Regions from separate parts of the Janthinobacterium lividum genome, predicted to be linked through region 4. Evidence: predicted binding sites of a transcription regulator. Region 4 holds the regulator's gene; each other region holds the start of a gene.

Region 1 (5,946 bases), 990 kb from region 4:
AACGGCTTTTCATGCGATAAGTCAGCATTCGCACCGTCACGGGTCGACCAGACATCGCCGGCAAATGCCTGAACCGTCGCAGTCGGCAAGACTTGCGCCAGTTCGGTCAAATGGGTACAGCCGGCGATTCCCGCCAGGCGCTGTTTCAAGTCGCGGCGGAAATTCTTCAATAAATTCAGACCGATCAGCGCCCTGTAAGCGGGGCCGATGGTATCGCAAAAACCGGGATAGGGTACGGCATCGGAGGCGGCCTCGGCCTCGACAATGGTCAGTTCGCGATCGACGGTAATACGTAAATGGAGGTCATGCAGAGGGGCGCCGGCGGGACGGGGGCCGGAGGCCAGGGTCGCGTCATAGCTTTTGATATCGGTGATATGGGCGTCAATATCCCACAGGCCGTCGTCGCGCACATACGCTTGGACGTCGATAACACGGGAGTGCCGTAGGGCGCGCCGGGATACGGGAGTTGACAGGGGCATAAGACCGATGCCGCTTGCGCGGCCATAATTTAGTAAGCAGCCATGTGCCTAAAGCACTCTGTTCGCAGCTTCTACGAACAGCAACCGCACCTGCGGCGCCGCAAAAACCCTAAAAGTGTAGCACACTGGGCGCTGGTTGCGCCGCAACATAATTTTTCATTGCTTCGATAAAAACATTTCAAAGCATAAAGAATACACATGGAAATTGACACCGTTATCACGGATGGTGATGACAGATATGGCCGATGGATGCCGCGATATACCTCAGATTGCCGCGCCGGCCCAGCCGACGGCAGCGCGGGCAAGCCCGGCCCCATGCAGCGCAACAATATGCCATCCGATTGCCAGGCGGATGGCAAGGAAAGTGAACTTACCAGTAAAACAATGATCTGGGGCGAGCTTGCCTGACAAGCAAGGTACAGGGCAGCCATGAACTGTTGCAGATCGAACACAGCGAGACCAGGGCCAGCTGGACGGTCAGCGGCGCGCACCTAGTCGTCCTCGGGCTCCAGCCCCTTCAAGGCCACCTGCACGGCGCGCTGGGAAAAACCGCGCTGCATCAGGAAGCGCATCTGCTTGTTGCGCTGCTCGGCATCCTGCGCCACCTCGCCAAATTTGCGGCGCCACACTTCGCAGGCACGCGCAACCTCCCCTTCGGCCAGGCCCGCCTTGAGTTCCTGCAGCGCCTCGCCACCGATGCCATGGCTTTGCAATTCCGCCATGATGCGGCTATTGCCGAAACGGGCCGAGCGGCGGTGGATCAGCGACTCGGAAAAACGCTCCTGCGATAGCCAGTTCGCCTGCTCCAGGCTGTCGAGCAAGGCTTCCACATCGTCGCCCTCCTGCGCATGGCGCTGCAGCTTGCGCCGCAATTCCATGCGGCTGTGTTCGCGCATCGACAAAAAACGTAGCGCCCTGCCCTTCAGGCTTAGTTGTACTGCGGCCATACACCCACCTTGTCTTTCATTCCACGATCAAGCCATCCAAACACAATCGCCGCCCGGCGCAACAGCGCGGGACGGCGATCGTGGTCATACTATGCGGCGAGCCGCGCGTAGGTCGGATTAGGCCCCTTGGGCCGTAATCCGACAACATTGTTGGCGTCTGATCCGACAACATTGTTGACGTCTGTGGTGTTGTCGGATTACGCGCGGCTTTGCCGCGCTAATCCGACCTACTCTGCCTTGGCTTCCGCAGCCTTGGCAGCCTTGTCGGCGGCTTTATCCGCTTTTTCCGGCTTTTCAGCGGCCAGCGGCGGCAGTTCGCGCACGCCCAGCGAAGCGCGGACCTTGTTTTCGATTTCGCGGGCCAGCGCCGGACGCTCTTGCAGGAAGGCACGTGCGTTGTCCTTGCCCTGGCCGATGCGTTCGCCGTTGTAGCTGTACCACGAACCGGATTTTTCCACGATCTTGGCATCCGAGCCCAAATCCAGGATTTCGCCTTCGCGCGAGGTGCCGGCGCCGTACAGGATGTCGAAGTGCGCTTCCTTGAACGGTGGCGCGATCTTGTTCTTGACGACCTTGACCTTGGTTTCGTTGCCGATCACTTCATCGCCGGACTTGATCGAGCCGGTGCGGCGGATATCCAGGCGCACGGAGGCGTAGAATTTCAGCGCATTGCCGCCGGTGGTCGTTTCCGGGCTGCCGAACATCACGCCGATCTTCATGCGAATCTGGTTGATGAAGATGACCAGGGTATTCGTGCGGTTGATGGAGCCGGTCAGCTTGCGCAGGGCTTGCGACATCAGGCGCGCTTGCAAGCCTGGCAGGGAATCGCCCATGTCGCCTTCGATCTCGGCGCGTGGCGTCAGTGCGGCCACGGAGTCGATGACGACGAGGTCGACGCTGCCCGAACGCACGAGGGCGTCGCAGATTTCCAGTGCCTGCTCGCCCGTATCCGGTTGCGAGATCAGCAATTCATGCAGGTTCACGCCCAGCTTTTGCGCGTAACCGACATCGAGCGCGTGCTCGGCATCGATAAAGGCGCAGGTGCCGCCCAGTTTTTGCATCTCAGCGATGGTTTGCAGGGTCAGGGTGGTTTTACCCGACGATTCCGGACCGTAGATTTCCACCACGCGGCCGCGCGGCAAGCCGCCCACGCCCAGCGCGATATCGAGGCCGAGCGAACCGGTCGACACGACTTGCACTTCTTCGATCGCTGCGCTGGCATCCATGCGCATGACCGAACCTTTGCCAAACTGCTTCTCGATCTGCGCCAGTGCGGCGGCGAGCGCCTTGGCTTTTTCCGATGCGGGTACTACAGCTTTTTTATCGTCCATATGTTCTTTCAGCCGTTCTACAGTTGCGGATTCACGTGAATCCGGCAGCCTGCGATAGCGCCAGTGGGTTAAATTCTTTACACAGACAGTACTGTATAAAAAAACAGTGATCAATGCAAGCGGAACGTGGATTTGTTTTGAAACAGATCAATACAAGCCTGGTTTCTCACAAAAACTCGCCACCTTGCGGAAAATGAAACACAATACAAACTTCTACCGCCGCAAGCATAGGAAGTGCACCATGCGTATTTTACTTGCCGAAGATGACAGCGTGCTGGCCGATGGCCTGACCCGCTCGCTGCGCCAGTCCGGTTATGCGATCGACTACGTCAAGACGGGCCAGGAGGCCGATACGGCCCTCTCCACCCAGGAATTCGACTTGCTGATCCTCGACCTGGGCCTGCCCAAGATGTCCGGCCTGGAAGTGCTGCGCCGCCTGCGCGCGCGCGCCTCGCTGCTGCCGGTGCTGATCCTGACGGCCGCCGATTCCATCGAGCAGCGCGTGAATGGCCTCGACCTCGGTGCCGATGATTATATGGCCAAGCCGTTCGCCTTGTCGGAACTGGAGGCAAGAGTGCGCGCCCTGACGCGCCGCGGCGCCGGCGGCGGCGCCACCATCATCAAGCACGGCCCCCTCAGCTATGACCAGGTGGGGCGCAGCGCCTACATCAACGACCAGATGCTCGACCTGTCGGCGCGCGAACTGGGCTTGCTGGAAATCCTGCTGGGCCGCACGGGCCGCCTCGTCTCGAAAGAACAGCTGGTCGACCACCTGTGCGAATGGGGCGAAGAAGTGTCGAACAACGCCATCGAAGTGTATGTGCACCGCCTGCGCAAGAAGATCGAGGTGGGCGGCGTGCGCATCGCCACCGTGCGCGGCCTCGGCTATTGCCTGGAAAAATACTCGGAAGCGGCGCGCCTGAACGCCGAAGCGGGCGAATCGGCAAGCCCGGCCAGCGGACCCGCCAGCAAGTGAAGGTGCGCGAGGCGCCAGCGGACGAGGCGGATGACGACGACTGGTTCGAGCCACCCACCACGGAGCAGGACGACACCATCGAGCATTCGCTGTTTGGCGAAATCCTCGACTGGATGCTGGCGCCCTTGCTGCTGCTGTGGCCGATGAGCATCGCCATCACCTATCTGGTGGCCAAGGGCATCGCCAATCAGCCGTTCGACCATGCGCTGGAAGACAGCGTGACCGTGCTCACGCAGCAGGTCAAGCAGGCCGACGGCGCCATGCTGCGCCGCGTGCCGGAAAAGAACAGTAACAACAAGGGCCGCGACTTCCTGCGCGGCGACGATATCGACACCCTGTATTACCTGGTGGTGGGTCCGCGCGGCGAATACCTCGACGGCGACCGCGATTTGCCGCCGCCGCAGGACCCCGACAAATACCGCAGCGGCATGGTGCTGTTTCGCAACGACACCATCCATGGCACGCCCGTGCGCGTGGCGTTCAGCTATCTCGACATTCCGTCCAGCAACAACGACGAGCCGCACCGCGCGCTGGTGCAGGTGGCGGAAACCCTGGAAAAACGCGCCCAGCTGGCCAATGAAATCATCAAGGGCGTGATCTTGCCGCAGTTCATCATCCTGCCCGTGATCCTGGCCCTGGTCTGGTTTGCCCTGGCGCGCGGCCTGTCGCCGCTGGCGCAATTGCAGGAACGCATACGCGCCCGGCCGCCCGACGATTTATCGCCCATCGAATCGGGCCAGGTGCCCGAGGAAATCACGCCGCTGGTCGGTTCGCTCAACGAGATGCTGGCGCGCCTGTCGTTGTCGATCGACATGCAGAAACGCTTCATCGCCGATGCCGCGCACCAGATGAAAACGCCGCTGGCCGGCATGCGCATGCAATCCGAGCTGGCGCTGCGCCAGACCGACCACGACGAGATCCACCGCTCGCTGCTGCAACTGGCGAAAAGTTCGGAAGCGGCCACGCGCCTGGTCAACCAGCTGCTGGCCCTGGCGCGCGCGGAAAACCAGCCTCAGGCAGGCACGGCGTTCGAACCGATCGAGCTGAGCGAACTGGCGCGCGGCGTGGTGCAGGACTGGGTGCAAGCCTCGTTTGCCCAGCATATCGACCTGGGCTTCGAGCAGCCCGCCTATGCGATCATGATTTCCGGCAATGCCATGATGCTGCGCGAGCTGCTGAGCAACCTGATCGACAATGCCCTGCGCTACACGCCGTCGGGCGGCAGCGTCACGGTGCGCGTGCGCAGCACCCTGGAACTGGCCATCCTGGAAGTGGAAGATACGGGCCCCGGCATACCGCAGGCCGAGCGGGCCCACGTCTTTGAACGCTTTTACCGCATTCTCGGCAGCAATGTCGACGGTAGCGGCCTGGGCCTGGCCATCGTGCGCGAAATTGCCCAGCAGCATGGCGCCGAAGTCGATATTTTTAACAATCCGCGCGCGCACTCGCCGAAGCTGCCGGGCACCCTGCTGCGCCTGAGCATCGCCTTGCTGTTGCCGGACGCGCCAGAAGAGGATGAGGTCACGTATGGATAAGCCCAGCCTTCCCGCAGTGCCGTTGCGCACGCCCAACTCCGAGCTGCAGTCGCGCCGCGATATCCACTGGCGCAAGACGCGGCGCCTGACGGCCATCCTGCTGCTGGTCTGGCTGCTGACGGGCTTCCTGACCGTGTTTTATGCGCGCGAACTGTTGCATTTAAATCTGTTCGGCTGGCCGCTGCCCTTCTATATGGCGGCCCAGGGCGCCTCGCTGGTGTACCTGGCCATCATCGCCTTCTATGCCTGGCGCATGCAGCGCCTCGACCGGGCTTTTCATGCAGAGGAGCACGCATGAGCGACCAGCGCAGCTTCTTTGCGCGCCTGTGCCGCTACTATTTGCTGTTTACGGCCGGTTTTGCCGCCTTCCTGCTGGCCCTGTCGGTGCTGGAACAGGAAGGCATGCCGCGCGCATGGATCGGCTACCTGTTCATGCTCGTCACCATCACCCTGTACGCCACCATCGGCGTCATCAGCCGCACCTCGAACGTCACCGAATACTATGTGGCGGGACGCAGGGTACCGGCCATGTTCAACGGCATGGCTACGGCCGCCGACTGGATTTCTGCGGCCAGCTTCATCAGCCTGGCTGGCGGCCTGTACCTGAACGGCTTTGACGGCCTGGCCTTCATCATGGGCTGGACGGGCGGCTATTGCCTGGTGGCGCTATTGATCGCC
Region 2 (5,946 bases), 260 kb from region 4:
TCGAGGCGGTGGCCGTTGGGGTCGAAGAAATAGATCGACTGGAAGATGGCGTGATTCACGGGACCGAGCACCTCGATGCCGCCGGCCACCAGCCGCTCCTTGGCGGCCAGCAGTTCGTCCATGCTGCCCACTTCCAGCGCCAGGTGCTGCACCCAGGCCGGGGTATTGCGGTCGCGGTCCATCGGCGGCTGCGTCGGCAGCTCGAAGAAGGCCAGCACATTGCCCTGGCCCGCGTCGAGGAAGACGTGCATGTACGGATCCGGCGCTTTGGTCGATGGCACCAGGTCTTCGGCGATGGCGAGGACGAAATTCATGTTCAAATGCTTGACGTACCACTCGACGGTTTTCTTCGCGTCGATGCAGCGGTAGGCGACGTGGTGGATTTGCTTGATCTTCATGTGCTTGTCTCCAATGGATGGCGCCCTGGGCGCAATGGCTGGCCTGTTTTTCAGCTTTTCACCATTAGAATCGAGTTCCAGCTATCATACAAACAATTTTTAACCATTGATTTATCGGATTATCTTATGAGTCCCAGCCTGCGACAGATGCGCGCCTTCGTGGCACTGGCCAAGACCGGCAGTTTTACCCTGGCCGCCGAATACCTGCACGTGACGCAGTCCGCCTTGAGCGGCTTGATCAAGGAACTGGAAAGCGTGCTGGGCGTGCGCGTGGTCGAGCGCAGCACGCGCAAGACGCAGCTGTCCGAAATCGGCCGCGAACTGTATCCGCTGTTTGAAAAGATGATCGAAGACCTCGATGGCGCCATGGCTGGCATCGCCCAGCGCAAGGCCCTGAAGACGGGCCTGGTGCGCATCGCCGCGCCGCAGATGATGGCGTGCACCCTGCTGCCGGAAGTGATCGCCGCCTACCGCCAGGCGCACCCGGACGTGCAGCTGCGCCTCGTCGACTGCCCCGTGGAAAACGTGTCGGCGCGCGTCTTCAGCGGCGAAGTCGATTTCGGCATCGGTCCCGAACGCGATCCGACGGCGGAAATCGCCGCGCAAGTGCTGTTCGAAATGCCCTTCGTGCTGGTCTACCCCGAGCAGCATCCGCTGCGGCAAAAGGAGAGGGTCACCTGGGCCGACGTGGGCGACTACCCGTTCATTTCGCTGCAGGGGCAATTTACGGAACGCCTGCTGCGCGACATGCACGGCGCGTTTCGCGAACTGTCGCTCAATCCCTATAACGAAGTGACGTTCATGACGACGGCGCTGGCCATGGTCAGCGCCAACCTGGGCATCACGGTCTGCCTGCCGTACGCGGAACCGATGGTCAAACTATATAATTTGCACATGCGCGCCCTGCACGAGCCGGAACTGACGCGGCGCTTTTTCGTGTACACGAAGACGGGACGTTCGCTGTCGCCGGCGGCCGAAAGCTTCATGGCCTTCCTGTTCCAGTTCGTCGAGACGCACGAATGGAACGTGGGGGCGAACGGCGGCGCAGCACGCGTGGCCTTGCCTGCGGACGGTTCGGCCGCCGCCCCTTTATAATGGCGCATCACTCCATACCGCCCGCACCATGACCCAAGCTGCCCTGAACGAGCTGTCGTCCATCGACGCCGCCACCATCGCCATCAACCAGCGCATGAACAAATTCGACGGCCACGCACAGGTCTGGCTGTTCGGCTATGGCTCGCTGATCTACAAGGCCGATTTCCCCTACATCGAGCGCCGCCCGGCCAGCATCGCCGGCTGGACGCGGCGCTTCTGGCAAGGTTCGCACGACCACCGGGGCACGCCGATGGCGCCAGGCCGGGTCGCCACCATCGTGCCGCAGGCAGGCGCCGTGTGCGACGGCATGGCCTATCTGATCACGCCCGAAGTCTTCGCCCATCTCGACCACCGCGAAAAGAACGGCTACCTGCGCCTGGCCACCGAGATCACCTTCAACGATGGCAGCAAGGCCGAAGGCCTGGTGTACATCGCCAACGAGGAAAACGCCGCCTTCCTTGGTGCCGCCCCGGAACTGGACATCGCGCGCCAGATCGCCCGTTCAAACGGCCCCAGCGGCCCGAACAGCGAATACCTGCTGCACCTGGCCAGCGCCCTGCGCGAACTGGGCAAGAGCGATCCCCATGTCTTTGCCATCGAACAACATCTGGCACAGATGCAGACACAGACACAGGATAACGCGACAGGATAGTGTCCCAACATAGCACCGCACGGCAGCACCGCGGCACCCTCCGGTGTCCGGGCAAGACCCTGCCTCAAGATGCCCGGACGATGGCGCGCCGCTCCCGGCGACCTGCGGCAATCCCCCGGCCGCAGGTCAGCGTCGCCCGCCTTTCAGCTCATGAGCGCGCCCCAGCATTCTCAGCGGCGAGAATGACTTAACCTAAAACAAATCCAGCTGCCCCGCATTGCCATTTTTTACTTTCGCGCCCAGCGGCGGCACCACCAGCGGGCGGCGGAACTGCGTGCAATCGAGCTGCTTGAAGCGGCCGCCCTTCCCATGCAAGCCCAGCCGGTGTACGGCTTTTTCAAAGCGTTGGCGGATGAGGTCGGCCCATACGCCTTCGCCCCGCATGCGCGTGCCGAACGCGCTGTCGTAATCCTTGCCGCCGCGCATTTCGCGCACCCGGTTCATCACGCGCTGGGCCCGTTCGGGGAAGTGTGCTTCCAGCCATTGCTGGAACAGGGGGCTCACTTCCCACGGCAGACGCAGCACCACATAATGAGCGTGGATGGCGCCCGCGTCGCACACGGCTTCGAGCAACTGCTCGATTTCCGGTTCCGTCACGAACGGAATGATGGGCGCGATGCTCACGCCCACGGGGATGCCCGCCTCCGTCAGGGTGCGGATCGTGCGCAAGCGTCGCGCCGGGGCGGCAGCGCGCGGTTCCAGGGTGCGCGCGATGGCCGGGTCGAGCGTGGTGACAGTGACGGCCACGGCCGCCAGGCGCCTGGCCGCCATGGGAGCCAGAATGTCGATATCACGCTCGATCAGCGACGATTTCGTGATCAGCGCCACGGGGTGGTCGCATTCGTGCAGCACTTCCAGCACCCGCCGCGTCAACTGCCGTTCGCGTTCGCACGGCTGATACGCATCCGTGTTCACGCCCAGGGCGATCGGTTCGGGCACATAGGAGGGCTTGGCCAGTTCGCGGCGCAAGAGTTCGGGGGCGTTCACCTTGGCGTAGATGCGGCTTTCGAAGTCCAGGCCCGGCGATAACCCCAGATAACTGTGCGTGGGGCGGGCAAAGCAATAGATGCAGCCATGTTCGCAGCCCCGGTATGGATTCAGCGAGACATTGAACGGCAAATCGGGCGAAGCATTGCGCGTGAGGATGGTGCGCGCCTGCTCGTCGCTGACCTGCGTCTTCCAGCCCGGCACCGCCGCCTCTCCAGCCTCCTCATCCAGGCCTCCCACGCTCCAGCCGTCATCGAAACCGGCGCGCGCGTGCACCTCGTAGCGCCCTTGCAGGTTCGAGACTGCACCGCGCCCCTTCTGGGCTTTCAGCGATTGCGGCGGCAACATGGCTTGCCCGGCGAAGCTGTCATCGTGCTCTGGAATGATTGCTTTCATGAACGGCCCCATCAACTGTATATATGTACAGTATACTATGCCGCTGTACGGACAAGATCAAGGGCTGGCGTAATGCCGTTTCACGCTTTTTCACCATGCGGCATGACATAACTCAACTGCTGCGCGACAAAACCGTCAAATGCCGCGATCAGGGGAACGAAGCGGGCCGCGTCCTGCTCCAACTGCATGAGGGCATAACACGTCGCTTCCAGGGTCGATAGCTGGTCTGGCGCGTGCGCCTTGCGGATCAGGTAATGGGAAGCGGGCGTACCGCGCAGGGGCAGGCGCGGCAGCTGTTGCAACGGGGGATTCAGATACAGCATCTTGCGGCTCTTGCGCCAGGTAGCGTCCAGCACCACCAGCCGCAACCGGGCCGAGAATCGGGCCGGATCGAGCAAGATGGCGGGGTCGAGCGCTGGCGGCGGCGCGATGCCCAGCGAACGGTCGCCGGGCGTCTCCGGATACAGCAGCACATTGTGCTTGTCTGCCAGCAATTCGGCGAGCGTATCCGGGGCAAACTGCTCGCCCGTCAACATGCGGCTGTTGGGCAAGCTCAGGTGCAGCAAGCGGGCGCTGCCCTTGGCATTGTGAACTTCCAGCGGATGCTGCAGGATCAGCACTTCCACCGCGTGGGAAACGGGGGCGATCCAGCGGCAGATGCAGCTGGATGCGGCGCGCAGGCAGGCTGGGCAGCGCGCCCGTTTGGCGGGTTCCGCCAGGGAAGACGAGGCAGCGGCAGGGCTGGAGATAGCGCTGGAAATCAGGCTGGAGGTACGGCGGGTAGTCATGGCGGAGCGCGTTCGCGGCTGTCTTCAAGCCGCGATTGTAGCGCCCACGCCATGCCAAGGGGAATCTGCGCTTAAAACTCTTCCCATTCGTCGGCGCCCGACGCCACCGGCGCCTTCGGCACGGGTGCGCGCGCAGCTTCCGCTTGCGCCGCCTTGCCCGGCGCGGGCGCGGCTACGGTGGTTGCCGCCGGCGCGCGGTGCCTGGCAGGCTGGATGGCGGGCCGTATTGCAGGTCGAGTGACAGGTTTTCCTGGCGCAGACGCTGTCACGGACGGACCGGCACTGGCCGAAACATAGTGCTGCGTTGCATCGAGCTTGAACAGGCCCACCACGTCAGCCAGCTTGGCCGCCTGTTCCTGCATGGATTCGGCCGCCGCGGCCGCTTCTTCCACCAGCGCCGCGTTTTGCTGCGTCACCTGGTCCATCTGGCCGATGGCCTGGTTGACCTGTTCGATGCCGGCGCGCTGTTCATCGCTGGCGTCGGTGATCTGGTTCATGATCTGCGTCACATGGCTGATGCTTTGCACGATCTCGTCCATGGTACGGCCCGCCTTGTCCACCAGTTGCGAACCGGCTTCGACTTTTTGCACGGAATCGTCGATCAAGCCCTTGATTTCCTTGGCCGCCGCACTGGAGCGTTGCGCCAGGTTGCGCACCTCGGATGCCACGACGGCAAAACCACGGCCCTGCTCGCCAGCCCTGGCCGCTTCCACGGCCGCGTTCAGGGCCAGGATATTCGTCTGGAAAGCAATGGCGTCGATGACGCTGATGATGTCGACAATCTTGCGCGAGGAATCGTTGATCGAGCCCATGGTGCTGACCACTTCCGACACCACCACGCCACCCTTGCTGGCGATCTGCGAGGCGTCGATGGCCAGCTGGTTGGCGCTGCGCGCATTGTCCGCGTTGAGCTTCACGGTGGAAGTCAGTTCTTCCATGGAAGACGCCGTCTCTTCCAGCGAACTGGCCTGTTCTTCCGTGCGCGACGACAAGTCCAGGTTGCCGGCGGCAATTTCGCTCGACGCCGTGCTGATCGATTCGGTGCCGGCGCGCACCTGGCCCACGATACTGACCAGTTTGTCGTTCATGTTTTTCAGCGCATGCATCAATTGCCCTGTCTCATCGCGGCTTTCCACGACGATATGGCTGGTCAGATCGCCGGCGGAAACAGCTTCCGCCACCTCGACGGCTCGCGTGATGGGGCGCGTGATCGAGCGCGTGATCCAGTATGCGCAGGCGATGCCCAGCAAGATGGCCACCACGCCCAGCGAGATCAGCAGCAGACGGCCGTTTTCGTAGCGCGAACGGATTTGCGCGGCCGTTTCATCGAGCAATTTGGCTTCCAGCAATTCCAGCTTCTTCAGCGACGCCAGGTAGATGTCGCGCTTGACAGCCATGTCGCCTTCGTACAGGCGCTTGCCCAGTTCCAAGTCGCCCGCATTCTTGGCCTTGAACACATTCTTGCGCACTTCCGTGTAGGCCTTGCGCGTGCTCAACACTTCCTGGTACAGCGCCTGCTCGTCCGCGCTCAGTTCGCTCTTGCCGATATCGTTCTGGATTTCCGTGGCGCGGGCAGACGAGACCGCCATTTCCTGTTCAAACTGCTTCTGGTGTTCGGGGTCGCTGACTT
Region 3 (5,946 bases), 140 kb from region 4:
CAGCACATCCACGGCCTGCATGACGAAGACGGGCGTTTCATCGGCTTCTTCACGGCCGCCACGATGGCCGAGTTCCAGGCTTGCGGCGCCGTCTCGTATTACCGGGACGACATGAAGGCGCTCGACGATGCGTATGACGCATTCGTGCTCGCGCATGCGCGCACCGACGACTGTTTCGTCAGCAGCCTGGCCATCGACGAGAAATACCGGGGGCAGGGCCTGTTCCGGCAGATGTTCCATGAAATCCGCGACCTGGCCAGCCGCAAGGGCTGTGCGCGCATCACCTTGACGGTATGGGAAAAAAGCGAAGCGCTGCAAGTGTATCTGCACAAGGGTTTTCGCAGCGTGGGCACGTTCGACTATGCCTACAGCCTGTTCTATGACCGGCTGCATTTCCTCGTGTATGAAGGAAACTGAAGAGGGAAATTGCAGGCAGCAGGGGCGGCCGGCAGCCGCCCCGTGATGAGGCTTACAGGGCCAGGAAGGCCAGGCCCGCCACGGCCGTCGGCAGCAGGGCGCCGGCCAGCAAACCGACGGCGCCGATCGATTCATCCTTGAAGCCGCGGCGCAGCAGGGCCACGCCGGCCGGGTTCGGCGCATTGGCGATGACGGTCAGGCCGCCGCCGGCCACGGCGCCGGCCATCAGCATGTATTTCGCTTCGTCCGTCATGCCGACGATCAGCGAACCGAGGTAAGTGAGGGCCGCATTGTCGGTAATGGCTGTCAAGCCCAGGGCGCCGAAGAACAGGGCCAGCGGTTTCAGGCTGGAAACGATGGGCTGCAGCCACCATTGCTGCATGCCGCCCAGTACCACCAGGCCGCCGAGGAAGAAGCCGACCAATAAACCCTCTTTCAGGATCAGCGGGCTTTGATAGCGCTCATACGCCTGCACGAAGCCGAGGAAGAACAGGAACAGGCCGATGAACAGCACGGGATGGTGCGCCAGGGCGACGACGCCGGCCAGCACGATCATGTGCACCAGGCTGACGGCCAGCGGCACTTTTGGCGCTTCGACTTCACCGGCCTTCGGCTTGATGTCGGAGGTGTTGCTGTGCAGGTATTTGCGCAGCAAAATGCTCACGCCCGTGGCGTTGACGAGGACGGCGATGGCCGCCTTCCAGCCGAAATGGCTAGCCATGTAGGCGCTATCCCAGTTCCACGTGGTGGCCACCATCAGCACGGGCGGCGCCGCGTACGAGGTGAGCGTGCCGCCGATGGAAACGTTGACGAACAGCACGCCCAGCGCGCCGTATTTCAGCCATTCAGGGATGCCCGGGCGGAAGATTTGCGGTGCCAGCATCAGCGCGGCCAGGGTCATGGCGGCCGGTTCCGTGATCAACGAACCCGTCAGGGGCACAAGCGCCAGGCCCAGCCAGACGAGGGCCAGTTCCGTGCGCAGCGGCATCACGCGCGCCACGCCTTTCAACAGGCGCTGCACGGCGTCGAGCACGGGGCGCGAGGCAGCCACGACCATGACGACAAAGACGAACAGCGGCTCCGTGTAATGGCGCGACTCGGCATACTCGATGGCAGCATCGCCGCCCGAGACAAAGGCCATGATGATGATCAAGATGAAGGCCCAGAAGCCGAACACGACTTCCACTTCGCCCAGCAAGTGCAGCAGGCCCGCATGGCGGGGGTGGCGCCGCGACAAGGTTTCAAACGACTTGGCGGCAAAGGTGTGGATGAGCGCAAGCCCGAAGACGATGGCGCTGATGATTTGGATGGTGGTCAAATGCGTTTCCTTATGGACGGAGGAGGCCGACTGGTACGTTGCCAGACGGTAAGGAGAGTGCTTATGGTACAGCAATCGATGTGAAAAACGGTGTTTTTCGGACGTGGCGGGACGTCCCCCGGGGAGCTGCGGCGCAGATAAGCCTTGCCAAATGCGGGGCTGGATAGTACTGTATATGCATACAGTATTTATCTTTATATACAATTATGCAACATTACCAATTGATGGCCTCGCCGGAAGCCTTGCACCCGTCCCTGTGGCGCGCATCGCAGCTGGGGCAGGGCGCCACGCGCTGCCTGGATACGGGCTTTGCCGCCCTGTCCGCGCAGTTGCCCGGCGGCGGCTGGCCCAGCGGCAACCTCATCGATCTGCTGGTGCAGCAGCCGGGCAGCGGCGAATTGCGGCTGCTGGCGCCCGCGCTGGCGCAACTGCCGGGCTTGCCCATCGTGCTGCTGCAACCGCCCCATCCGCCGCAGGCGCTGGCCTTGGCCGCGCAGGGGCTGGCGCCGTCGCAATTGCTGTGGTTAAAGAGCGCCAGCAGCAAGGATGCCTTGTGGGCGGCGGAAAACATCTTGCGCAGCGGTAGTTGCGGCGCCTTGCTGTTCTGGCAGCCGCATGTGCGCGCCGACAGCCTGCGCCGGCTGCACCTGGCCGCGCAGTCCGGCAACACCCTGTTTTGCATGCTGCGCCCGCTGCACGGCGCGCAGGATGCGTCGCCGGCGCCGCTGCGCCTGTCCGTGCGCCCGGCCGCCGGCGGCATCGAGATTGGCTTCATCAAGCGCCGGGGACCGCAGCGCGACGCGCCCCTGTTCCTGCCCCTGCAACCTCCTTCATTACTGCTACGCCATGCGACTCTGGATCGGCCTGTGCCTGCCCCGGCTCCCGCTCGAAGTGTTTTGCCCGCGCTGGTCGGTTGACAGCCTCGGCGTGGTGCTGGAGCAGGAGCAAGTGATGGCCGTGTCGCCGCTGGCGCGGGCGGCCGGCATCCGGCCGGGCATGCGCCGCGCCGGTGCGCTGATGCTGGCGCCGCAGGCGCGCCTGCACGAGCGCTCGCCCGAGCTGGAAGCGCAGGCGCTGCAGGCGGTGGCGCTGGCGCTGCTGCAATATTCGCCGCTGGTGGCGCAGGGCGAGGAAGCGACCCTGCTCGTCGATGCGGGCGCCAGCCTGCGCCTGTTCGGCGGCGTGCGCGCCCTGTGCCGGCACATCGCGGCCAGCTTGCGCGCGCTCGGCTACACGGCCCGGCTGTCGTGCGCCCCCACGGCGCGCGGCGCCTGGCTGATGGCGCGCGCCGCTACGCGCCGGGGCCGCACATTGAGCATGGCCAGCCTGGTGCGCCGCCTCGACCGCCTGCCGTGCGCCTTGCTGCCGCCGGCGCGCCCCTATCTGGAATGGCTGGACGGCATCGGCTGCCGCACCCTGGGGCAGCTGCGCCACTTGCCCCGGCCCGGCTTGCAGCGCCGCTGCGGCGGGGCCTTGCTCGACATGCTCGACGATGCGCATGGCCACGGCACGGAACTGTACCTGTGGCTCGAAGCGCCGCCCACGTTCCGCGCCAGCCTGGAATTGTTCGACCGCGTGGAGCACGCCGACGCGCTGCTGTTCGGAGCGCGCCGGCTGCTGCAGCAAATGACGGGCTGGCTGTGCGCGCGGCAATTTGCCGTCGAGCGCATCCAATTGTTGCTGGCGCACGAGCGGGGCCGGGTGGCGCGTGCGCCCACCGTCATCGACCTGGCGCTGGGCGAGGCCGTCTGGCGCGACGAGCACCTGGTGCGCCTGCTCAAGGAACGCCTGGCGCAGCTGGTGCTGGACGCGCCCGTGATCGGCCTCACGCTGGAAGCGCTGCAGGTGCAGCCGATGGCGCCGCCCAGCGACACCCTGTTCCCCGAGCCGGGCGGCACGCCGCAAGAGCGCCAGCGCTTGATGGAATTGCTGGTGGCGCGCCTGGGCACGGACAATGTCTTGCAAGCCGCGCCGCGCGCCGATTACCGTCCCGAGGCGGCCAACCAGTGGCTGCCGCTGTCCGTCAAGCCTGGCGCCAAGAACGCGGTGCCGGACTTGCCGCCGGGCTTGCCCGGCATGCCCCGTCCCGGCTGGCTGCTGGCCCAGCCCATCACCCTCCTGATGCGCGAGCACCGGCCCTTCTATGGCTCGCCCCTGAAAATGGTCTCTGTCGCCGAGCGCATCGAAGCGGGCTGGTGGGGCCAGTCACAGGCGCGCGATTACTTCATCGCCGAAGGCCTCGACCATGCCCACTACTGGGTCTACCGTGAACGCATCGCCGGCAGCGGAGAAGATGCCGCGCCGCGCTGGTTCTTGCATGGCTTGTTTGGCTGAATGCGCTGTCCTGCTGAAACTGCCATGCTTGGCTATACTGGCTGCCCGGCGCCGCATCTTTAATTGAAATGAAGGATATCCATGACACAGCTTTCCGACTTCCCCATCACCCAAAAATGGCCTGCCCGGCATCCCGAGCGCCTGCAACTGTACTCGCTGCCGACGCCGAACGGCATCAAGGTTTCGATCCTGCTGGAAGAACTGGGCCTGGCGTACGAGCCGCACCTGGTCAGCTTTGAGCAGAATGACCAGCTGTCGCCCGCCTTCCTGTCCCTCAATCCGAACAACAAGATTCCCGCCATCCTCGACCCGGACGGTCCCGATGGCAAGCCGCTGGCCCTGTTCGAGTCGGGCGCCATCCTGCTGTACCTGGCCGAAAAGACGGGCAAGTTCATCCCCCAGGACGCAGGCCTGCGCTATGAAACGATACAGTGGCTGATGTTCCAGATGGGCGGTATCGGCCCCATGTTTGGCCAGGTGGGCTTCTTCCATAAATTCGCCGGCAAGGATTACGAGGACAAGCGGCCGCTGGAACGCTATATCGGCGAGGCCAAGCGCCTGCTGGGCGTGCTCGAGCAGCGCCTGCAGGGCCGCGACTGGATCATGGGTAGCCAGTACACGATTGCCGACATCGCCATCTTCCCGTGGGTGCGCTGCCTGGTGGGTTTCTATGGTGCGGGCGACCTCGTCGGCTTTGGCAATTTCCCGCATGTGCAGCGCGCGCTGGACGCGTTTCTGGCCAGGCCAGCCGTTGCCAAAGGAGTCAATATTCCCAAGCGGGATTAAAGCAGGAAGTGGCCGGGCGGCGCTACAATGCGCCATCGGCCGCCCTGCGCGGCAGCTTTGATCTGAGACAATGAAATCCACCCGGCAAGATTTTCCCGGCGCGCACGGCCATGTGCTGGCGGCGCGCCTCGATGCGCCCGACGGCGCCATCCGCGCGTATGCGCTGTTCGCCCACTGTTTTACCTGCGGCAAGGATGTGCTGGCCGCGCGGCGCATCGCGCAAGGTCTCACGGAACACGGCATCGCCGTGCTGCGCTTCGACTTCACGGGACTGGGCGCCAGCGAGGGCGAGTTTGCCGCCACCAATTTCTCGTCGAACGTCGACGACCTGGTCGCCGCCGCGGATTTTCTGCGGGCAAAACACGCCGCGCCGCAATTGCTGATCGGCCATAGCCTGGGCGGCGCGGCCGTGCTGGCCGCTGCCGCGCAAGTGCCGGAAGCGACCGCCATCGCCACCCTGGCCGCACCCAGCACGCCCGCCTACGTGACGCGCATGTTCAGCGACCACCTGGAGCAAATCGCCGCCGAAGGCGAAGCGCTGGTGCAGCTGGAAGGGCGGCCTTTCCGCATCCGCCAGCAATTCGTCGACGACGCGGGCAGCCACAGCCTCAAGACCCACATCACCGGCCTGCGCCGTGCCCTGCTGGTGATGCACGCGCCGAACGACACGACGGTGAGCCTGTCGAACGCGATGGAGATCTTTACGGCCGCCAAGCACCCGAAAAGTTTCGTTTCGCTCGACGATGCCGACCATCTGTTGACGGGACGCGATGATGCCGCCTATGTCGCCAACGTCATCGCTGCGTGGAGTGCGCGTTATTTGAACTAAGCTGAACTAATCTGTCGCCCATGAAAAACGCCGCGGCAGCAGAAGCTGGCGCGGCGCGGATACTATTGGTACTTTACAACACCTGACAAAATCGTAGCGAGCGGCAGTGATTTGTGGCCGAGAAGCGCAGCCGTGCTAAAGCACGGTGAGCATCGCCGGCCGCAAAGCGCGACGCGCAGTAGATTTGGTCAGGTGTTCTCAGTCTTCGTCAAATTCGGCGGATAGATCCTTCCAGCCCTTGCTGATGGCAAAGGCCGAAAAT
Region 4 (5,946 bases):
CACCAGCCGTGAAATCGTGCAGATGGCGCGCGAAGCGGGCGCGACGAAAGTCATCTTCGCCTCGGCTGCGCCGCCGGTGATCTACCCGAACGTGTACGGCATCGACATGCCGACGCGCGACGAACTGATCGCCTATGGCCGCACGACGGAAGAAGTGTGCCGCGAAATCACGGCCGACTACCTGGTGTACCAGGATATCGGCGCGCTCAAGCAGGCCATCGCCGACGTCAACCCGGCCCTGACCAACTTCGAAGCGTCGTGCTTCGATGGCGTGTACGTGACGGGCGACGTGTCGCAGGAATACCTGGACCGCCTGGAATATGCGCGCCACCATCCGAAGGCGGCAGCGCCCGAAGATACGCCGCGTTCCCAGCTGAACCTGAACCTGGCGACAACAGAAGCGTAATTATCTTGCCCGGCTAGCGCCGGGCTTTTTTTGCTCCGCGATCATGAACGATAAAAAAAACTACGGCTTTACCACCACCATCCTGCATAACGACCGCCGCAAGGGCATCGAGCACGGTTCCCTGCACAAGCCCGTGCATACTTCCGTTGCCTTCGGCTACGGCGATGCGCGCCAGCTCGCTTCCGTATTCCAGGGCAAGGAGCCCGGCTTCCGCTACGGCCGCCAGGGCAATCCGACCGTCTCCGCGCTGGAAGACAAGGTCAACAAGATGGAAGATGGCGTCGCCACGCTGTGCTTCGCCACCGGCATGGGCGCCATCGGCGCCGTGGTGCAGGCGCTCTTGCGCGCTGGCGACCATGTCGTGTCGTCGGCCTTTTTGTTTGGCAACACCAACAGCCTGTGGCAAACGGTGACGGGGCAGGGCGTCGCCGTGTCGTTCGTCGACGCCACGGACGTGGCCAATGTGGCCGCCGCCATCACGCCGGCCACGCGCATCGTCTTTGTGGAAACCATCGCCAATCCGCGCACGCAGATCGCCGACCTGGCGAAGATCGGCGCATTGTGCAAGGAACGCGGCATTTTGTACATCGTCGACAACACCATGACGACGCCCTACCTGTTCCGCCCGAAAGCCGTGGGCGCGGGCCTGGTGGTCAATGCGCTGACAAAATCCATCGGCGGCCACGGCAATGCCCTGGGCGGCAGCTTGACGGACACGGGCGTGTTCGACTGGACGCAGTATCCGAACATTTTCGACAATTACAAGAAGGCGGCGCCGGCGCAGTGGGGCATCGCGCAAATCCGCGCCAAGGCCTTGCGCGATTTCGGCGCCTCCCTGGGTCCGGAGGCGGCGCACCATATCGCCGTCGGCGCGGAAACCATGGCCTTGCGCATGGACCGCACCTGCTCGAACGCCCTGGCGCTGGCCACCATGCTGGCTGCCGACCCGCGGGTAGCTGCCGTGCATTACCCGGGCTTGGCCGCGCATCCGCAGCACGCGCTGGCAACGGATTTGTTCCGCAGCTATGGCTCGCTGTTCAGCTTTGAGCTGAAGGATGGCATCGATTGCTTCGATTTCCTCAATCGTCTCAATCTTGCCATTCCAGCGAGCAATCTCGGCGACACGCGCACCCTGGTCATTCCCGTCGCCCATACGATCTTTTACGAGATGGGCGCCGAGCGCCGCGCCAGCATGGGCATCGCCGAATCCCTGATCCGCGTCTCCGTCGGTATCGAGGATGAGGCGGACTTGCTCGAGGATTTCCGTCAGGCACTCGATGTATAAGTCGCCGGATAAATGAAAAGGGCCGCAACAGTCATGCTGTTGCGGCCCTTTGTTTTTCGCCGTTCAATGGTAATGTCTTCGTGCCTTCAGAAACCGTAGCGAGCAAGCCCAATATCGGGTTGAGTAGCGGAGCTGTACATTGGTACAGCGAGCAACGGATGCCCGAGAGTGGGCTGCGCAGTAGGTTTATGAGGGCGCGCTCAATCAATGCCAGCTGCGCATCAAGCCTACCGCCAAACCTTCCAGGGCGAATTCATCTTCCGGCGATACGGTGATGACCTTGAAGTCGGGGTTTTCCGGTAGCAATTCGATGACGGAACCCGTTTTCTTGTAGCGCTTGACGGTGACTTCGTCGCCGATGCGGGCGACGACGATCTGGCCATTCTTGGCGCTATCGACCTTCTTGACGGCCAGTAAATCGCCATCCATGATGCCGGCGTCGCGCATGGACCAGCCGCGCACCTTCAGCAGGAAGTCGGGCTTGGCCGAGAACAGGGCGGGGTCCACGTTGTAGCTCGCTTCCAGGTTTTCCTGTGCCAGGATGGGCGAGCCTGCCGCTACCCGGCCGATCAGGGGCAGCGACATCAGCAGCGCTGCCGGCACTTTCGATGGCAGGGCTTCAGCGGCCGCGCCGATCAGGCGGATGCCGCGCGAGGTGCCGGGAGAAATCTCGATCGCGCCCTTGCGGGCCAGGGCCTGCAAATGCTCTTCGGCCGCGTTGGCCGATTTGAAACCCAGTTCATTGGCGATTTCGGCACGGGTGGGAGGAAAGCCCGTGTTTTCAATCGCGTCCTTGATCAGGTTCAGGATTTGTTCTTGTCGTGCTGTCAGCTTGATCATGAGCGGTGGGTGCATACTAAAATGCTGTCTATATGAACAGTCTGTATTTTTGTACAGTATCGCCCACTATGCAAGGGGATTTCCGTGTTTTAGGCGAATTTCGCAAGAAATACTTGTCCATGGGCGGAAAGCACGGTGGCGCGCGGGCTTTTCGGGCGCTTGTGGAAGGAATGATTGAAACGTTTGCAAAAGGCGGTTATAATCTTCGGCTGACCTTCCCACACCCGTCTTGACGCCGGGGTGGGCGATTATCAATCCGACCTGAAGGAGTTTGCATGCGTCATTATGAAATAGTCTTTATCGTCCATCCGGACCAAAGCGAGCAAGTGCCCGCGATGATCGAACGCTACAAAGCCAGCGTAACCACCCGCGGCGGTTCGGTTCACCGCGTGGAAGATTGGGGCCGCCGTCAAATGGCTTACTCGATCCAAAAGCTGCCTAAAGCACACTACATCTGCCTGAACATCGAATGCGACAACGAGACCCTGGTCGAGTTGGAAACAGCATTCAAATTCAATGATGCCGTGTTGCGTCACCTGACCGTTAAAATGAAGAAAGCTGAAACAGCTCCTTCGCCGATGATGAAATCGGTACAACGCGAAGACGCGGCCAAAAGCCACCGCACCGAAGCACCAGCAGCCGCTCCAGCCGCAGCAGCAGCTTAATTCTTGACCAGGATCGTGCGCTGAACCAGCTACAAGTAACCGCCATCATTGCCGAGCGCGAAATATTGCGCTATACCCCGGCAGGGCTGCCGATTGTGAATGCAGTATTGCAACACAGTTCGCAGCAGATGGAAGCAGGGATTGCCCGTTTGACCGAGTTTGATGTTGCCGCGCTAGCCGCTGGCGAAATTTCAGGCAGGTTCAGTCAGGCAAGCTTGGGCGGGGTGTATCAGTTCACGGGTTTCCTGGCCAGGAAGAGCCGCAACAGCAAGAGTTTGGTGTTTCACATCATTGATTTTAGTGCAGTCAATTCTGACTAGCGCATTTTAGATACAGGAGCCTGACATGGCATTCGGTAAAAAGTTCGACAAAAATAAGCTCAAGCTTAAAGAAAAACGCAAACAGCAAAACCCGTTGTTCAAACGCAAGAAGTTCTGCCGCTTCACCGCAGCTCACGTTGAGCAAGTCGACTACAAAGACGTCGACACGCTGAAAGACTTCGTCCAAGAAAACGGCAAGATCATGCCAGCACGCCTGACCGGTACCAAAGCGCACTACCAGCGCCAAGTTGACACCGCAATCAAGCGCGCTCGCTTCCTCGCGCTGCTGCCATACACCGATCTGCACCACGCTTAATCGGTCAGATATTCCTGGAGAAGAACTATGCAAATCATTCTGTTAGAAAAAGTTGTTAACGTCGGTAACCTCGGCGAAGTCGTCAAAGTCAAAGACGGTTACGCACGTAACTTCCTGATCCCGCAACGCCTGGCACGTCGTGCTACGGCAACCGCTGTGGCTGAATTCGAAGTCAAGCGCGCCGAACTGGAAAAAGCTGCTGCCGCCAAACTGGCCGCATCGCAAGCCCAAGGCGAAAAACTGAGCGGCCTGACCGTTCAAGTTGCTCAAAAAGCTGGTGTTGATGGCCGTCTGTTCGGTTCCGTCACCAACTTCGACATCGCTGAAGCGCTGACCAAGCAAGGTTTTGCTGTCGAAAAAGCACAAATCCGCATGCCTACCGGCCCGCTGAAGATCGTTGGCGAGCACAACGTTTCGGTTGCTCTGCACACCGACGTGGTCGTGGAAGTTGTTATCGCTGTCGTACCAGACGCGAACGCGTAATCGTCTGCGGGCCTGGCCCGCAAGCGCTGCCGCACTATGAAAAGCCGGGTTCGCCCGGCTTTTTTGTGGCCTTTTTTTCGCTCAATTTCAGCCCTTTATTTTTGCCAGCACGCCGAAGCGGGTATAATTCGCGCCATGAACGCCCCCTCTGATCCGCAACTGGATTCCCTCCGTATTCCGCCGCATTCGATCGAAGCAGAACAATCCGTCATTGGTGGTCTGCTGCGCGACAATGCCGCGTATGACCGCATCGCCGACTTCATGCATGCGGAGGATTTCTATCGCTATGACCATCGCATCATCTTCGAGCAAATCGTCAAGATGGTTAACGCTTCCAAGCCAGCCGATGTCATTACTGTTTTTGAAACCCTGACCCAGCTCGGCAAGGCCGATGATGTGGGCGGACTCGCTTACCTGAACGCCATGGCGCAAAACACGCCATCGGCCGCGAACATCCGGCGCTACGCCGAGATCGTGCGCGACCGCGGCGTGCTGCGCAAGCTCATCACCGTCGCCGACGATATCTCCGGCACGGCCTTCAGCCCGCAAGGCAAGGAAGTCAAGCAGATGCTTGACGAGGCCGAATCGAAGATTTTCGCCATCGCCGAAGAGGGCGCGCGCGGCGCTCAGGGCTGGACCGCCATCCAGCCCCTGCTGACGCAAGTGGTCGAGCGCATCGACGAACTGTACAGCCGCGACAACCAGAGTGAAATCACGGGCGTGCCCACCGGTTTCATCGACCTCGACCGCATGACCTCCGGTCTGCAGCCGGGCGACCTGGTGATCGTGGCGGGCCGTCCGTCGATGGGCAAGACGGCGTTTTCCGTCAACATCGGCGAAAACGTGGCCATCGACAGCGGCTTGCCCGTGGCCGTGTTCTCGATGGAGATGGGCGGCGCCCAGCTGGCCATGCGTATGCTCGGCTCCGTCGGACAGCTCGACCAGCACCGCCTGCGCACGGGCCGCCTGAACGACGAGGACTGGCCGCGCCTGACGAATGCGATCCAGAAGATGAACGACGCGCAGTTGTACATCGATGAAACGCCGGCGCTCAACTCGATCGAATTGCGCGCCCGCTCGCGCCGCCTGTCGCGTCAATGCGGCAAGCTGGGCCTGATCATCGTCGATTACTTGCAGCTGATGTCGGCCAATACGCCGGGCGACAACCGCGCCACGGAGATTTCCGAGATTTCACGGGGCTTGAAAGGCCTGGCGAAAGAACTCGGTTGCCCCGTGATCGCGCTGTCCCAGCTGAACCGCTCGCTGGAGCAACGCCCGAACAAACGTCCTGTCATGTCCGACTTGCGCGAATCGGGCGCTATTGAGCAGGATGCCGACGTGATCCTGTTCATTTACCGCGACGAGGTGTATAACCCCGACTCGCCAGACAAGGGAACGGCCGAAATCATCATCGGTAAACAACGTAACGGTCCAATCGGCAGCATCCGCCTCACCTTCATGGGGCAGTACACCAAATTTGGCAATTACAGTGGTGGCCTGGCGCTTTACCAAGGCGACTAACACAGCAGCACTGATATTCCATTGGCCGCCCCTTCATCAAAAGGGGCGGCTTTCTGTAGTAAATAACACGACTCAATGCTTAACGGAGAATGACATGTTTGGACGCTTGA

What was found. Region 4 encodes LexA, which represses DNA repair genes until DNA is damaged. Its sites were predicted from a motif close to ACTGTATNNNNATACAGT; they were not measured.
Region 1: the regulator LexA is predicted to act here: its motif matches at 2,848-2,865, upstream of recA (recombinase RecA).
Region 2: the regulator LexA is predicted to act here: its motif matches at 3,543-3,560, upstream of U0004_RS21570 (PA0069 family radical SAM protein).
Region 3: the regulator LexA is predicted to act here: its motif matches at 1,904-1,921, upstream of imuA (translesion DNA synthesis-associated protein ImuA).

What each region holds. Positions count from the first base shown of each region.
Region 1 is NZ_CP139976.1:6,000,146-6,006,091, forward strand. Features, by position in the region: gene U0004_RS27105 (DUF2889 domain-containing protein) at 1-479, opposite strand, end outside; gene U0004_RS27110 (hypothetical protein) at 678-887, shown strand; gene recX (recombination regulator RecX) at 971-1,426, opposite strand; gene recA (recombinase RecA) at 1,654-2,757, opposite strand; gene U0004_RS27125 (response regulator) at 2,999-3,733, shown strand; gene U0004_RS27130 (sensor histidine kinase) at 3,736-5,268, shown strand; gene U0004_RS27135 (DUF4212 domain-containing protein) at 5,261-5,566, shown strand; gene U0004_RS27140 (sodium:solute symporter family protein) at 5,563-5,946, shown strand, end outside.
Region 2 is NZ_CP139976.1:4,753,481-4,759,426, forward strand. Features, by position in the region: gene U0004_RS21555 (VOC family protein) at 1-398, opposite strand, end outside; gene U0004_RS21560 (LysR family transcriptional regulator) at 525-1,493, shown strand; gene U0004_RS21565 (gamma-glutamylcyclotransferase) at 1,555-2,145, shown strand; gene U0004_RS21570 (PA0069 family radical SAM protein) at 2,338-3,480, opposite strand; gene U0004_RS21575 (tRNA-uridine aminocarboxypropyltransferase) at 3,609-4,316, opposite strand; gene U0004_RS21580 (methyl-accepting chemotaxis protein) at 4,388-5,946, opposite strand, start outside.
Region 3 is NZ_CP139976.1:5,150,656-5,156,601, reverse strand. Features, by position in the region: gene U0004_RS23255 (GNAT family N-acetyltransferase) at 1-417, shown strand, start outside; gene U0004_RS23250 (putative Na+/H+ antiporter) at 470-1,735, opposite strand; gene imuA (translesion DNA synthesis-associated protein ImuA) at 1,942-2,652, shown strand; gene U0004_RS23240 (Y-family DNA polymerase) at 2,582-4,069, shown strand; gene U0004_RS23235 (glutathione S-transferase N-terminal domain-containing protein) at 4,151-4,855, shown strand; gene U0004_RS23230 (alpha/beta hydrolase family protein) at 4,926-5,684, shown strand; gene U0004_RS23225 (hypothetical protein) at 5,883-5,946, opposite strand, start outside.
Region 4 is NZ_CP139976.1:5,014,471-5,020,416, reverse strand. Features, by position in the region: gene purF (amidophosphoribosyltransferase) at 1-406, shown strand, start outside; gene U0004_RS22690 (cystathionine gamma-synthase family protein) at 450-1,691, shown strand; gene lexA (transcriptional repressor LexA) at 1,896-2,531, opposite strand; gene rpsF (30S ribosomal protein S6) at 2,807-3,196, shown strand; gene priB (primosomal replication protein N) at 3,217-3,516, shown strand; gene rpsR (30S ribosomal protein S18) at 3,542-3,832, shown strand; gene rplI (50S ribosomal protein L9) at 3,860-4,315, shown strand; gene U0004_RS22660 (replicative DNA helicase) at 4,451-5,836, shown strand; gene U0004_RS22655 (DUF47 domain-containing protein) at 5,931-5,946, shown strand, end outside.